Regions from separate parts of the Marinobacter sp. B-21 genome, predicted to be linked through region 3. Evidence: riboswitches for the same ligand, from Rfam matches in the RefSeq annotation. Region 3 holds a riboswitch; each other region holds the start of a gene.
What was found. A riboswitch is a leader RNA that binds a small molecule or an ion and turns the genes downstream of it on or off. The one in region 3 is predicted to bind cobalamin.

Region 1: it holds a riboswitch for cobalamin, as region 3 does, so the genes downstream of both, AC13C0_RS01360 (ribonucleoside-diphosphate reductase subunit alpha) here and AC13C0_RS03875 (ribonucleoside triphosphate reductase) in region 3, are expected to answer to the same signal.
Region 2: it holds a riboswitch for cobalamin, as region 3 does, so the genes downstream of both, AC13C0_RS16825 (TonB-dependent receptor) here and AC13C0_RS03875 (ribonucleoside triphosphate reductase) in region 3, are expected to answer to the same signal.

What each region holds. Positions count from the first base shown of each region.
Region 1 is NZ_JBSXNZ010000034.1:6,272-9,548, forward strand. Features, by position in the region: gene AC13C0_RS01360 (ribonucleoside-diphosphate reductase subunit alpha) at 1-1,585, opposite strand, end outside; cobalamin riboswitch at 1,728-1,907, opposite strand; gene AC13C0_RS01365 (DUF3047 domain-containing protein) at 2,164-2,784, shown strand; gene AC13C0_RS01370 (substrate-binding periplasmic protein) at 2,808-3,277, opposite strand, start outside.
Region 2 is NZ_JBSXNZ010000086.1:84,358-87,634, forward strand. Features, by position in the region: gene AC13C0_RS16820 (putative nucleotidyltransferase substrate binding domain-containing protein) at 1-962, opposite strand, end outside; cobalamin riboswitch at 1,085-1,307, shown strand; gene AC13C0_RS16825 (TonB-dependent receptor) at 1,443-3,277, shown strand, end outside.
Region 3 is NZ_JBSXNZ010000050.1:52,584-55,860, reverse strand. Features, by position in the region: gene AC13C0_RS03885 (4Fe-4S binding protein) at 1-748, shown strand, start outside; gene AC13C0_RS03880 (iron transporter) at 821-1,354, shown strand; cobalamin riboswitch at 1,515-1,717, shown strand; partial or broken gene AC13C0_RS03875 (ribonucleoside triphosphate reductase) at 1,866-3,277, shown strand, end outside.

The DNA of each region.
Region 1 (3,277 bases), on a different contig from region 3:
ACAGTTGTTTGGCCGGGGTCTTCCTGAACAGGTTGATCTTGCCCTGCTCCGCCAGTGCCTCGTAATACTCATAGCGTTCACGGAAAGCATTGCCGTAAAGATCGTGCAGATCGGACACATCGCTGGGGGAGAACAGCGTCCAGTCGCGGTCTTCGCGCATGCGTTCGATCAGCAGGTCCGGTACCCAGTTGGCGGTGTTCATATCGTGGGTGCGGCGGCGTTCATCACCGGTGTTCTTGCGCAGCTCCAGGAATTCCTCAATGTCCAGGTGCCAGCTTTCCAGATAGGCGCACACCGCGCCCTTGCGCTTGCCGCCCTGGTTCACCGCCACGGCGGTGTCGTTCACCACTTTCAGGAAGGGCACCACGCCCTGGCTCTGACCGTTGGTGCCCTTGATGTGAGCGCCCAGCGCCCGCACCGGTGTCCAGTCGTTGCCCAGACCGCCGGCCCATTTGGAGAGCAGGGCGTTGTCGCGGATGGCGCCGTAGATGTCTTCGAGGTCGTCGCCGACAGTCGTCAGGTAGCAGGAAGACAGCTGGGAATGGCGGGTGCCGCTGTTGAACAGCGTCGGTGTGGAAGCCATGTAATCGAAACTGGACAGCAGCTTGTAGAACTCGATGGCGCGCGCATTCGGATCGTCTTCACGCAGGGCAAGGCCCATGGCCACCCGCATGAAGAATACCTGCGGCAGCTCAAGCCGGGCCTTGTTCCAGTGCAGGAAATACCGGTCGTACAGGGTTTGCAAACCAAGGAAACCGAACTGCAGGTCCCGCTCCGGTTTCAGGGCCGCGCCCAGGCGCTCCAGATCGTAGGCCGCCAGCGCTTCGTCCAGAAGCTCATAGCGAATACCGGCCTCAATGAATGCCGAGAGTGCCTGCGGGTAGATTTCCGCCAGCGGCCGGCTGATGGGCAGGTTCAGGGCGGCGGCATTCTCCAGTCTCAGCTGTTCCAGCAGCAAACGCGCAGTAACTACGCTGTAATCCGGCTCCTGCTCGATCCGGCTGCGGGCGGTCATGATCAGCGCGGAGAGTACGTCTTCCTCGGCGATGCCGTCATAAAGATTGGTGAGTGCATCGTCCACCAGGGAATCGCCATCAATGCCTTCGAGCCCGGTCGCCGCCTGCTCCACCTGGAGCTTCATCAGGCCAAGATCGAGGGCGGCGATCTCGCCGCTGGTTTTCTTCACGGTCAGGTGCGGGTGGGCCTCCACCGGGGCATGGCGGGCACGCTCGCGGGCGTGCTCTTCCCGATACAGCACATACGCCCTGGCCACTTTCTGTTCCTCGGCCCGCATCAGGGCCAGTTCCACCTGGTCCTGGATGTCTTCGATGTGCACTTTACCGCCGGCTTTCAGGCGCCGGCCAATGGCGTGGATAACCTGTTCGGTGACCCGGTGCACAGCATCGTTAATACGGGCAGAACCGGCGGCTTTGTCCCCTTCCACGGCCAGAAACGCCTTGGTGACGGCGACGCTGATCTTGGACAGATCAAAGCCAACGAGGGTGCCGTTGCGTTTGATGACCTGCAGGGATTGGGTATCGGCGTGTGAGGTTGACCGGGGTTCGGCCAGGGCAGAGGCGGACATGCTTTGTTCTCCTGAATACGCGTTGAGTTCCATAACCTTCGCGTAGGCAGGGGATCTGAGCAGCAGCACCGTAGGATTAGCGAATGCGTAATCCGACCTACGAGCCTGGCCTGGGTCCGATCTGCTCACCTTGAAACGCGAAGGTGCAGTGTTCTCCCAGGCAGGTCTTCGGACTCAGGGGCGTGAATCGTTCGATTCAGCCTTGCGTGGCGACTTCCCGGCTTGCGCCAGTGTCTGTGATGCCACGCTCGTTCCCCAATACCGCTGCGCGTCAGTTCCGGAGTCTCACCGGATTCCCGATACCAGGATGTAGGGATTGATCAGGCGCCAACCATGTTGGTTATGCGATGGTCACTACATATGGTATTTTGCCAAGGATGGAGACACTATATACAGGTAGCTTTTACAGAACAAGGCACTTTCCGGTAAAACATCTGTCTGCCTTCTTACTGTCTGAGCAGAGGAAAACCGTCATGCATTTAACCGGGTATTGCAAAACCTGGGCTCTGAGCCTCGTTTGTTTGTTGGCGTTTTCCCAGGCCGGTGCGCAGGAAGCAATCCTGACTCCGTTTTCTGAAATGCAGTCCCTTAACGACGGCTGGGAGCCTCTGGAGTTTCCCAAAATCGACCAGCTCACCCGCTATGAGTTGGTAACAGAGGATGGAGAACAGGTGGTGAAGGCCACCACCAGGGGCGGAGCTTCCGGCCTGATTGCCCGGGTGAATCTGGAACCGTCCGACTCGCTGGTTCTGCAATGGCGCTGGAAAGTCTCAAACGTTTTTGAACAGGGTGATGCCCGGGAAAAGTCGGGGGATGACTACCCCGCCCGAATCTATGTCGCCTTTGAATTTCAGCCTGAGAAGGCCGGCTTTTTCGAACGTGCCAAACGCAAGGCCGTGGAGGTGCTGTTCGGCGAAACCCTGCCGGGCAATGCCCTGAACTACATCTGGGCCAACACCCTGCCGGAGGGGAAGTTCGTACCCAACCCCTACACCGGGAAAACCGTGATGGTCGCCGTCAATTCCGGCTCGGAACAGGTCGGCGAATGGGTCACGATTGAGCGGGATATCGTGGCCGATTATCGAAAGGCCTTTGGCGAGGCACCGCCGCCGGTAGTGGGTATTGCGATCATGTCGGATTCAGACAACACCAACGAAACAGCGACCGCCTGGTACGGTGATATCGTGCTCAATCCCTGATATATCCCTGTGCAAAGGGCCGTTTACCGAAGTTCCTCGGGGAACCCTGGTATCACATAACCTCCGGTAATTTCACGCACCGGGGGCACTTCGCCCTTCTCCACCAGTCGCAGGTAGGCATCATCAAAGTCGTCCCGCAGCAACGCTGCACGGGGATGTGTAAGCGAGAAAATCCACGCGGCATTGCGGGTGCGCACTTCCGATTCCCGGATAACACTATCCGAAGGCTCTGTCAGGATTTCCTGAACCGGTCGCCGGTAATCCAGGAGATAGTCACCCCGCTTGCGCTTCAGCATATCAACGGCCGATCGGTGGTTCGGCGCTTCGGTTACCCGTATGCCACCGTTCTGTTCCAGCCAGGCCAAAAGACCACCGTAGGTGTAGCCGCCAATCACGATCACCCGTTTGCCTTGAAGCAGATCAAAATGATCAAGGGCCGGGGTGCCTTCACGGTACCAGGCACTCAGTTGCACAGCCAACGGGCTGACCCAGC
Region 2 (3,277 bases), on a different contig from region 3:
ATGGCACTGCCGATCATGTGGGAATTGGCGTCTTCGTTCACCATGCGGACGAAACTGTCACGGACATCCCGGCTGATCTTCTTCAGCCCCTTGACATGCTGCTGGTGGAAAATATTGCTGACCAGATAGAGGCTGCTCTGGCTCTCGTACTTCACGATATCTGACAACGCAACCACGCCCCGCACTTCGTCCCGATCCATCACGGGGAGGTGGTGCACATTGTTGTGAAGCATGGTGAGCATGGCTTCGAAGATGAAGGCGTTCGAGCGGATGGTGATCAGGTCCTCCGACATGATGTCACTGATGGGTGTCTCCGAGGGCAGGGCTTCGCTGAGCGCACGGGTGCGAAGGTCGCGGTCAGTAATAATACCCTTGAGCAACGGCTTTTCGCCTTCCTCGTCCATCAGTAACAGGGCGGAAACGCCATTGTCCGTCATGATCCGGGCAGCTTCCTGGAGCCTGACCGTGCAGGGCGCCGAGACCGGTTCCCGGGCAATCAGGCGGGTGACTTTTGAGGTCATCAGCTGGTTCGACTTTTCCCGCCGGGAGAGGGCAGATCGCAGGCGGCTGCGGTCCTCAATTTCCACGAAATCGGCAAAATTTTCGTCGTTTTCCCACAGGTAATGGAAGATTTCACCGGGGATCTTGTAGATCAGCGTGTCTTCCAGAGCCTTCGCCGGAAACCGCACCTTCTTGCGCATCAGCAGGCCAAACTGGCCGAATATCTCTCCTTCGCCGATCCGGTTATACAGCTCGCCGGTGCGCCGGTAGATCTCCACGGCCCCGCTGCGCACATAGCAAAGCCAGGTGTTCTGCTCACCGAACTCCAGGATCTGGGTGCCGGCCTTGAAATACACCACCTCAATGCCGCCAACCACCCTGTCGAGCAGCTCCTCGGGCAGCTCGTCAAACGGCGGGTACTGCGCCATGTGATTGCGGATGTCGATAAGCTCGGCCTGCATAAAACTCCCTGTTTTGACGGAGGAAAATCAATCTGAGATAAGCAATATAGCAGTGGCAGGGAGCAGCGGCCATGTCGGCATTTGACGGATCTCATTGACCGCTTTCGCCGGAGTTGCTAGCCTTCCACTACTTTTTTTCAGGTGTCCGTCGCACAGCGCGACGGGTGAAACGGGAAATCGGTGAGCCTGGCAACGCCAGCGCAAGTCCGATGCTGCCCCCGCAACGGTAAGCAGGATAACGGCAATCTGATGCGCCACTGTGTCGTCATGGCATGGGAAGGTGATTGCCCGGGAACCTCGGTTCCGCCTGCCAGCCCGGAGACCGGCCTGGAAAAACACCCGATGTTGCGGTGGGCGACTGGGTGGGTGATAGTCCGGTTCCGCTTTCCTGCCACCCGATGATTGCCTGCCCCCTGCTTTCCCGTTCCGCAACAAAACCCAGATTCCTGCGCGGGTGCGCGCGGTGCGGAGCCACGAATAATGACTGTGAAACCTTCCTTCCCTGCCCTGGTGACAGCAACGTCACTGTTAACCCTGCCTGTCCTTGCGCTGGGCCAGAATGACAATGACACCGAAGCCCTTGATCCGATCATCGTCACAGCAACTCTTGGTCCGAAAACCGTAGGTGAAAGTCTGTCGTCGGTGACGGTCATCGAAAAAGACGACATCCGTCGCCAGCAACCAGCCGAATTCCGGGATCTGCTGGACGCCCAGCCAGGTGTTAATGTGGTTTCCGATGGCAGCTATGGCAAGACCACCAGCGTCTTCCTGCGCGGTGCCGGCAGTTCCGGTACGGTTCTGCTGCTGGACGGTATCCGCCTGCGCTCAGCCACCGCCGGCATCCCGCCCTGGCAGTTCCTGCCGCCGGAGCTGATGGAGCGGGTCGAGCTTGTACGCGGTGCGAAAAGCTCCCTGTATGGGGCGGATGCGGTGGGCGGTGTTATCCAGGCGTTTACCCTCGAGCCAGAAGCGGGCCGCCAGGGCTGGGCGGAACTGTCCGGTGGCTCCCACGAGACGCTTGAAACCACGGCCGGCGTGGCCGGAAGGGAAGGGCAGTCGGCGTTTCTGGCCGGCGGGGTTTATTCCGATACCGAGGGCACTAGCTTGCGGGCCGGTGGCGAGGATAAGGGGTTTCGCAATGCCGGCGGGCTGGCAAAGATCAGCCACGAGTTTCGCCAGGGCGGCGGTGCCGGGCTGACGGTGTTCCAGTCCGAGGGCAATACCGAGTTTGAAGGTGGTGATACCGATTTCCTGATCCGTGCCATGGGGCTGTATCTGGAAGCGGTTGCCAGTGACTACTGGCGCACCCGGATCCAGTTCTCAGAGGCCAGGGATGAACAGGACACCTTCGGGAGTTTTCCGAGCACCTTCGACACCCTGTCCCGCTCTGCGCGCTGGGAAAACACGTTGACTGCCGGCGTCCACGAACTGGTTCTTGGCTCGGAGGTGGTGATCGACGAAGTGGACGGCAGTAGCGACTTCCTCGAAAACAGCCGGTCGAACAGCGCGGTATTTGGTCAGGGACGCCTGAACTTCGATGCGACAGACCTGCTGCTCAGCCTTCGCCTTGATGACAACGAAGCCTACGGCAAGGATGAGACGGGGGGCGTGGCCCTTGGCCACCAGCTGGACCGGGCCCATCGTTTGCGCCTCAGCTATGCCACTTCGTTCCGGGCTCCAACCTTCAATGATCTTTATCTGACCGTACCATTCTACACCGGTAATCCCGACCTTGATGCGGAAGAAGGCCAGATGATCGAGGCCGGTTTTACGGGGCGTTATGACCACTGGTACTGGGACATTGCGCTCTATCAGAACGATGTGAAAGACCTCATTACCTTTGTCTCTGACCCGGTAACGTTTGAGGGCACAATGGAAAACGTAGAGACGGCCCGGATCCGCGGTATCGAAGTTTCCTCGGGTATTGAAACCGCGGACTGGAACCTGGCAGCAGCCGTAACCTACGCGGACACCGAAAATCGGGATAGCGGTGCCCGCCTGCCGCGCCGTGCCGAAAAGAATGTGCGTCTCGACGTTGATCGCCTGTTTGCGCAATGGTCTGTCGGTGCCAGCTTCATCGCCGAGAGTGACCGCTATAATGATGCAGCCAACACCAGCCTTCTGTCCGGGTACGGCACAGTCGATATACGAACAGCCTGGAACTTTCAGCCGGGCTGGTCGGCGTCACTCAAGGTCGACAATCTTCTGGACCGCCGCTATGCCACCAGCCGGGGCAATGACAGCGTGACCTTCGAACCTTTCGACTATCTGGCCGCTGGCCGGACCTTCATGGCCTCGGTGCGCTATGATTTCCG
Region 3 (3,277 bases):
CTTGCCCCGTAAACGGGCTACTCGCCATTGCATCGAATGCCTGCGCTGTATTCTGCCCGGCCATACAGCGGGCCTGGCGGTGTCTTTCCGCAGGCCGGGTCAGGAACTGGAATCCATTCGTCATCATGCCCCGGATGGTTGGGAAATCCTGTTTATCTTTCTGGGTGCCGGTGTGGCTCTGGGTGGCTTCTTATGGCTGGTGCTGCCATTTTACAGCGACTGGCGGCAAGTGGCAGGTACCTGGTTTATCGAACAGGGCCAGTACTGGATTGGTAAGCCTGGGCCGGCCTGGCTGATGAGTGTGCATCCGGAGCGCCGGGAAGTCTTTCGCTGGCTCGATTTCTTCATGATCGCCGGCACCATGGTCGCGGTCATGGCATTGTCTGCTCTGGTGCTGAGTGTGGCATGTCTGGCGAGTGCCGGGCTGGCCAGGTTGCAGGGCGGTACCGCAAGCCTGTTTCAGGCCTTCGTCCAGATTGGTTACAGCCAGGCCCCCGTGGCGCTGATGGCTCTGATGATCGGCCTCGCCACCGAGCTGTTCACCCCCTTTCTGCGCCTGGGTATGACCGCCGTGCAGGTCAGTAATGCGAAAGCCGCAATGATTTTTCTCGGCTGGGTCTGGAGTGTTTGGCTGGCCTGGCGAATTCTGCAGGGCCTGGGTGTTGGCCGTGGCCGCTGGCTGGCGCTGTTACCGAGTGCGGCGGGCAGCAGTGCCATGGCTGCCGCCTGGTGGATGGCGGTGCTCTGAGATCTACCGCATTCCGGCAAGTTCCCGATCAAAAAAGAAGATGTGAAACCACCCTAAAAGAGGAGTAAGGCTATGAAAACAAGCACTCGCGCATTCACTGCTGCTGCCATGTTGACCGGCAGCCTGGTGCTTGCCGGCCACGCTATTGCTGGCGAAGTGGTGGTCGGTGAGCCCGTAGAGAAGCATGGCATGGAAATCGGCGCGGTGTACCTGCAGCCGGTGATGATGACACCGGAACTGCCGGGCATGGGTGAAAAGGATATCCATCTGGAAGCGGATATCGCCGCACTGCCTGGTAACAATAACGGTGCCGGTGCCTGGGTTCCTTATCTGGGAATTACCTTCACGCTGACCAAAGATGGTTCGGATTGGTCCAGAACCGGCGCTTTCATGCCGATGGTGGCCTCTGATGGACCGCACTACGGTGCCAACATCAAGCTGGACGGCCCGGGCAAATACCATGTGGTTTATCACATTGATCCGCCCCCCTATCAGGGATTTTATCGCCATAAGGACAAAGAAACCGGTGTCGGCAAATGGTGGGTTCCGTTCGATGTGGAGTGGGATTTTGCCTACGTGGGTACCGGCAAGAAAGGTGGTTACTGATTAATTGAAGGCCTCCAGCCAGCTTGTCCGTTACCGGGCTGGCTGGTGTTGCCGCCGCCTTTCCTCTGTTTCCCAATCCCTCGCTCATTCTCTCCCTTTGTTCGATTTTTAAGAAGTAAACGAGATAAATTTTCTTGGTTGAATTTTTCTGCATTAATATATATAGTAATTGTGTCCTGGTAAGCCACAATATGTTGTGTTTGTGGCAAGGAATCCGGTGAGACTCCGGAACTGACGCGCAGCGGTATTGGGGAACAACCGTGGCATGATGACACTGGCGCAAGCCGGGAAGTCGCCACGCAAGGCCGAACCGGAAGGTTCACGCCCCTGAGTCCGAAGACCTGCCAGGGCAACATGCACTGCACCTTCGCGACTCAGGGTGAACAGTTGGTCAAGCCCCGGGTCTGGTTGCCCGTGTGTGATCTCCTGTATACGCGAAGGTTCTACAGACCTGATGCGATTCCAGGAGGAGCACATGCCCGCCACGACCACCTCAGAAGCTGCCGATCCATCCTTGCTGGATATCTCGGCCACCGTTAGTGAATACCTTCATCGCAGCGACTGGCGGGTAAACGCCAACGCCAATCAGGGCTACTCCCTCGGCGGTCTGATTCTGAATACCGCCGGCAAGGTGATTGCCAACTACTGGCTGAACGAGGTTTACACCCCGGAAATCGGCCAGGCCCACCGTGATGCCGATCTGCACATTCATGACCTCGATATGCTCAGTGGTTACTGTGCCGGCTGGTCCTTGCGAACTCTGCTGCATGAGGGGCTCAACGGTGTGCCGGGCAAAGTGGAAGCCGGGCCTCCCAGGCACTTGTCCAGCGCCATCGGCCAGATGGTGAACTTTCTCGGCACCCTGCAAAACGAATGGGCAGGGGCCCAAGCCTTCAGCTCCTTCGACACCTACCTTGCGCCGTATATCCGTAAGGACAACCTGAGCTATGAAGCGGTTCGCCAGTGTGTCCAGGAGTTTGTCTACAACCTGAACGTACCCTCCCGCTGGGGCACCCAGACTCCCTTCACCAACATCACCCTGGACTGGGTGTGCCCGGAAGACCTGCGTGGACAGATCCCGGTGATTGCCGGTGTGGAAATGCCCTTCAGTTATGGCGACCTGCAGGCCGAAATGGACATTATCAACCAGGCCTATATTGAAGTGATGACCGCTGGTGACAGCATGGGCCGGGTATTCACCTTTCCCATTCCCACTTACAACATCACCCGGGATTTTGACTGGGAGTCGGACAATGCCCTGCGACTGTTTGAAATGACCGCCCGCTACGGCCTGCCGTATTTTCAGAACTTCCTGAATTCAGACCTGGAGCCCAACATGGTCCGTTCCATGTGCTGTCGCCTGCAGCTGGACCTGCGCGAGCTGCTCAAACGCGGTAATGGCCTGTTCGGTTCCGCCGAGCAAACCGGCTCTCTGGGTGTCGTTACCGTAAACTGCGCTCGCCTTGGATATCTCTACAAGGGGCAAAAGAGCGCGCTGCTTGCCCGGTTGGATAAGCTGATGGGCCTGGCCCGGGATAGCCTGGAAACCAAGCGCAGGGTGATTGACCAGTTGATGGCAGAGGGTCTGTTCCCTTACACCAAACGCTACCTGGGGACCCTGAGAAACCACTTCTCCACCATTGGGGTGAATGGATTGAACGAGATGGTCCGCAATTACACGGATGACCGGGAAGACATCACCAGCGAGTCAGGCCGGGCGCTTGCTCTGGACGTTCTTGACCACGTTCGCGAACGCATGAAGGCCTACCAGAAAGAAACCGGCAACCTCTACAACCTGGAGGCCACGCCAGCCGAAGGCACCACCTACCGGTTTGCCAGGGAGGACCAGAAACGTTTTACCGGTATCCTGCAGGCAGGCATACCCGATGCTTCCTACTACACCAATTCCAGTCAGCTCCCAGT